2 regions of the Dactylosporangium sp. CA-233914 genome follow, and region 2 is predicted to be linked to the other one. Evidence: riboswitches for the same ligand, from Rfam matches in the RefSeq annotation. Region 2 holds a riboswitch; the other holds the start of a gene.

Region 1 (2,381 bases), 460 kb from region 2:
GGCCTCGTCAGGCCGCCGAGCAGCAGCGCCAGGGTGGTCTTGCCGGCGCCGTTGGGGCCCTCGACGGCGAGCGCCTCTGCCTGCCGTACGACTTCGGAAATGGTGGTGTCGTTGTGCGGCAGGCCGAGCGCCTCCGCGGTGAGCAGCGTCTCGCCCGGGGCGGTGGCCGCCCGGCGGGACGGCAGCGGGGCGCCCGGCGTCCACACCGCGCCGGGATCGTCGCCGATGACGATCGTGCGGTCCACCAGCGGCAGCGCCTCGTCGACGCGGTGCTCGACCAGGACCAGGGTCGCGTCGAGGTCCTGAACGACCTTGGCGATCGCGGTGCGGACCAGCTGGGCGCCGTCCGGGTCGAGGTTGGCGGTCGGCTCGTCGAGCAGCAGCAGGCCCGGGCGCAGGGCGATCACCCCGGCGATGGCGAGGCGCTGCTGCTCGCCGCCGGAGAGCGCGGCGGTGCCGCGGCCCCGCTCGTACGGAAACCCCACCGCCGACAGCGCCGCGTCGACCCGCAGCCAGATCTCCGCCCGCGGCAGGCCCCGGTTCTCCAGGCCGAACGCGACGTCGTCGCCGGCCCGGCTCATCACCAGCTGGGTCTGCGGGTCCTGGAAGACGATCCCGGTCTCGCCGCGGGCCTGCCGGGCCGGGCGGCCGTCGACGAGCACCTCGCCCTCCTGCTCGCCGGAGTCCTCGGCGAGCAGGCCGGCGAGCGCGGCGAGCAGGGTCGACTTGCCGGCCCCGGAGGCGCCGGCCAGCAGGACCCGCTCGCCGTGCTCGATGCGCAGGTCGAGGTGGCGGACCGCCCAGGCCTTGCGCCCGGCGTGCCGCCACCCGAAATCACGAAACTCGACGGTGCTCACGCTCAGACGGCGACGCGTTCCCGGCCGGAGGGGAACCGGTCCAGCACACCCGTCTTGGACAGCGCGCGCTGCAGGGCCCAGCTGCCGGCCCCGGCCACGATCGCGCCGCTGGCCACCACCAGGGCCGCGTACGTCCACTTCTGCGCGGCCGTGAACGCGTCACCGTAGTAGACGCTCAGGTCGAACAGCGCCGCGCCGGCACCGGACAGCGCGCCCGCGACCAGGGCGTTGACCAGCCGGTACCCGCGGTAGCCGGTCGCGGCGAAGCCGAACTCGCCGCCGATGCCCTGCACCAGGCCGGACACCACGACGGTGAGCCCCCAGGCCGAGCCGAACAGCGCCGAGACGATCGCGGCGACGAGTTCGGTGTAGAGGCCGGCGCCGGGCTTGCGGATGACCAGCGGCCCGAGCACGGCCGGGATCAGCCACACGCCGTAGATCACCGCGCGCCACGGCAGCGCGAAGCCGCTCTCCAGCGCGTTCCACAGGTTGTTCCAGGCGTAGAACACCGCCGCGAAGGCCACGGCGACGACCGACGCCACGACGATGTCGACGGTGCGCCAACGGGTTTGCATTGCTGGATGCCTCCCAGTTCTCGTGAACCAGAAGGAGACGCGACGCCATGCCGCCACTGGCGCGGGCATGGCGGCTGGCATGAGGTGACCGAACTCCCTGCGCTGGCATTACCCAGATCAGGTTCGAGGGTCTGCGGCGCCGCCCCGGCGGCCGCCGCACTCTCAGCGCTGTGCGCTCCCCTGTCGGATGTGAAGTTGTTTCCTGACGGTAACAGTGAATGCCGCCGGCTCGTAGTCTCGGGTCATGAAAATCACGGCGCGCTCGATGGTCTTCGACGTGTTCGAGGGTGGCCCGGCCGGCGGCGAGCCGGTCCTGCTGCTGCACGGGTTCCCGCAGCACAGCGGCGAGTGGGCGGCCGTGACGCCGCTGCTGCACGCGGCGGGCCTGCGCACCTACGCGCTCGACCAGCGGGGGACCTCGCCAGGCGCCCGGCCCGAGGGCGCCGAGGCCTACCGCATCGAGGAGTGCGCGCTCGACGCCGTGGCCGTGCTCGACGCGCTCGGGGTTTCGTCGGTACACCTGGTGGGCCACGACTGGGGCGCCGTCTGTGCCTGGCACGTGGCGCTGCGCCACCCGGCCCGGGTGCGGACGCTGACCGCGATCTCGGTGCCGCACCCGCACGCGAGCGCCTACGCCTACGCGCACGATCCCGACCAGCAGGAGCGTTCGGCGTACATCAAGCTGTTCCGGCACGTGGACAAGGCTGAAGAGGTGCTTCTCGGCGACGGTGCGCGGCGGCTGCGCGGCCTCTTCGCCGGGGCCTCGATCGACACCGACGTCTACGTCCGGCCGCTGCTGGAGCCCGGCGCGCTGACGGCGGCGCTGAACTGGTACCGCGCGATGAGCCCCCTCGACCTGGTCGGCCTCGGCCCGGCGAGCGTCCCGACCACGTACGTCTGGAGCGACGGCGATGTGGCGATCGGCCCAGCGGCGGCCCGCGCGTGCGCG
Region 2 (2,381 bases):
TGTACGCTGCCGGCGCGCACGCGGTCGCCGTGGTCGGCGCGCTCAGCGGGGCGGCGGATCCGTATGCGGCGGCGAAGGAGTTCCTCAAGTGACTGTCGGTATCGTCGGGGCCGGGATCATCGGGCTGAGCGTGGCGTTCGAGCTCGTCGAGCGGGGTGTCGAGGGCATCACGGTGTACGACCCGGATCCCGGGCGCAGCGCCGGGCTGGTCGCGGCCGGGATGCTCGCCCCCACCGCCGAGGCCGTGTTCGGCGAGGAGGCCCTGCAGGCGCTGATGCTGGAGTCGATGCGCCGCTGGCCGGACTTCGCCGCCCGGGTCGAGGCCCGCACCGGCGCCGGGGTCGCGTACCGCACCGACGGCACTCTCCTCGTCGCGCTCACCGCCGACGACCGGGCCGAGATCGACCGCCTCGTGAGCTTCTACCGGCGCGCGGGCACCCCGATCGAGCCGCTCACCGGCGGGCAGCTGCGCGAGCGCGAGCCGCTGCTGTCCCCGCGGGTGCGCGGCGGCGCCTTCGCCCCCGGTGACCACCAGGTCGACCCGCGGCGCCTGCTGGCCGCCCTGCGCACCCTGCCGGTGCGGTTCGAGGCGCGCGAGGTCGCCGACCTGTCCACCCTGCGGGACGATGTGATCATCATCGCCGCCGGGGCCGCGGCGGCGGCCCTGACGGGCCTGCCGGTGCGGCCGGTGAAGGGCCAGCTGCTGCGCCTGCGGGGGCCCGAGCCCCTGCTGCGGCACGTCGTGCGCGGGGTCGCTTCCGGGCGGCACGTGTACCTCGTGCCGCGCGCCGACGGCGAACTGGTCGTCGGCGCCACGGAGGAGGAGCGGGGGGCGGACACGACGGTCACCGCCGGCGGGGTGTTGGACCTGCTCCGGCCGGCCGCGGACCTGCTGCCCGGGGTCGCCGAACTGGCGCTGGCCGAGACCCTGGCCGGCCTTCGCCCCGGCACTCCCGACAATGCTCCGATCGTGGGGGCACTGCACGGTACCGATGCCATCGTCGCCACCGGCCACCACCGCAACGGCGTCCTGCTCGCCCCGGTCACCGCGGCCGCCGTCGCCGATCTGGTCACCGGGGGGTCGACCGGCGTCGACCTCGAAGCGTTCGGGGCCGGCCGCTTTACCTGAGCCCGGCGGCGGCGTTATGGTCGAGGTGTTACCCCACGGGAGTCCGGTGCAACCGGGCTGAGAGGGGGGCTGTGAGCCCCCGACCGTCGAACCTGATCCGGATCATGCCGGCGCAGGGAGGCAGGAGTGAGCCTTATGCAGCTCGTGGTCAATGCCGTCGCATCGACCGTCGACGACGACATCACCGTCGCCGACGTGGTGCACGCGCTCGCCGGGGACGACCCGCGCGGGATCGCCGTCGCCCTCAACGGGGACGTGGTGCCCCGCTCGCGCTGGGCGGACGTCCGCCCAGCCGACGGTGACCACGTCGAGGTGCTGACGGCGGTTCAGGGTGGCTGACGAGGACGTTCTGGCGATCGCGGGCGAGGAGCTGGCTTCCCGGCTCATCCTCGGCACCGGCGGCGCCACCAGCCACGCGGCCCTCGAGGCGGCGATCCGGGCGAGCGGGACCGCGCTGGTCACCGTCGCGCTGCGCCGGCTCGACCCGGCGGCGCCGTCGCTGCTCGGGGTGATCGAGCGGTGCGGGGTGCGGGTCCTGCCCAACACCGCCGGCTGCTACACGGCGACCGAGGCGGTCAAGCTCGCCCACCTCGCCCGCGAGGCGTTCGGCACCGCGTGGGTGAAGCTCGAGGTGATCGGCGACGAGGAGACCCTGCTGCCCGACGGGGTCGAGCTGGTCACCGCGGCCGCGCGGCTCGTCGAGGACGGGTTCACCGTTCTGCCGTACACCACCGACGACCCGATCCTCGCCCAGCGCCTGGCCGACGCCGGCTGTGCCGCCGTGATGCCGCTCGGCGCGCCGATCGGCTCCGGGATGGGCATCCGCAACCCGCACAACATCGCGCTGATCCGCCAGAAGGTCACCGTCCCGGTCATCCTCGACGCCGGGATCGGCACCGCCTCCGACGCGGCCCTGGCGATGGAGCTCGGCTGCGACGGGGTGCTGCTCGCCTCCGCGGTCACCCGGGCGGAGCAGCCGGCGCGCATGGCGGAGGCGATGCGTCTCGCGGTGCGGGCCGGGCGCCTGGCCCACCTGGCCGGGCGCATCCCCCGCCGCCTGCACGCGACCGCATCCAGCCCGACCGGAGGTATGCCGTGGTAGAGCCCGGCCTGATCGTGTTCACCGACCGGCACCAGGCCGAGCGCCCGCTGGAAGAGGTCGTCGCGGGGGCCGTCGACGGCGGGGCCCGGGTGATCGTCCTGCAAGAGCACGACCTGCCCCCGCGCCGCCGCCTCAAGCTCGCCTCGGCCC

The links. Region 2 has a riboswitch for thiamine pyrophosphate ahead of thiS (sulfur carrier protein ThiS). Riboswitches for the same ligand answer to the same signal wherever they lie in the genome.
Region 1: it holds a riboswitch for thiamine pyrophosphate, as region 2 does, so the genes downstream of both, ACQPY0_RS50835 (ECF transporter S component) here and thiS (sulfur carrier protein ThiS) in region 2, are expected to answer to the same signal.

What each region holds. Positions count from the first base shown of each region.
Region 1 covers NZ_CP192030.1:11,421,628-11,424,008, reverse strand. Annotated here, with positions in the region: gene ACQPY0_RS50840 (ABC transporter ATP-binding protein) at 1-857, opposite strand, end outside; gene ACQPY0_RS50835 (ECF transporter S component) at 860-1,432, opposite strand; TPP riboswitch at 1,509-1,624, opposite strand; gene ACQPY0_RS50830 (alpha/beta fold hydrolase) at 1,677-2,381, shown strand, end outside.
Region 2 covers NZ_CP192030.1:10,965,499-10,967,879, reverse strand. Annotated here, with positions in the region: gene thiE (thiamine phosphate synthase) at 1-92, shown strand, start outside; gene thiO (glycine oxidase ThiO) at 89-1,129, shown strand; TPP riboswitch at 1,155-1,265, shown strand; gene thiS (sulfur carrier protein ThiS) at 1,265-1,468, shown strand; gene ACQPY0_RS48735 (thiazole synthase) at 1,461-2,231, shown strand; gene ACQPY0_RS48730 (thiamine phosphate synthase) at 2,225-2,381, shown strand, end outside.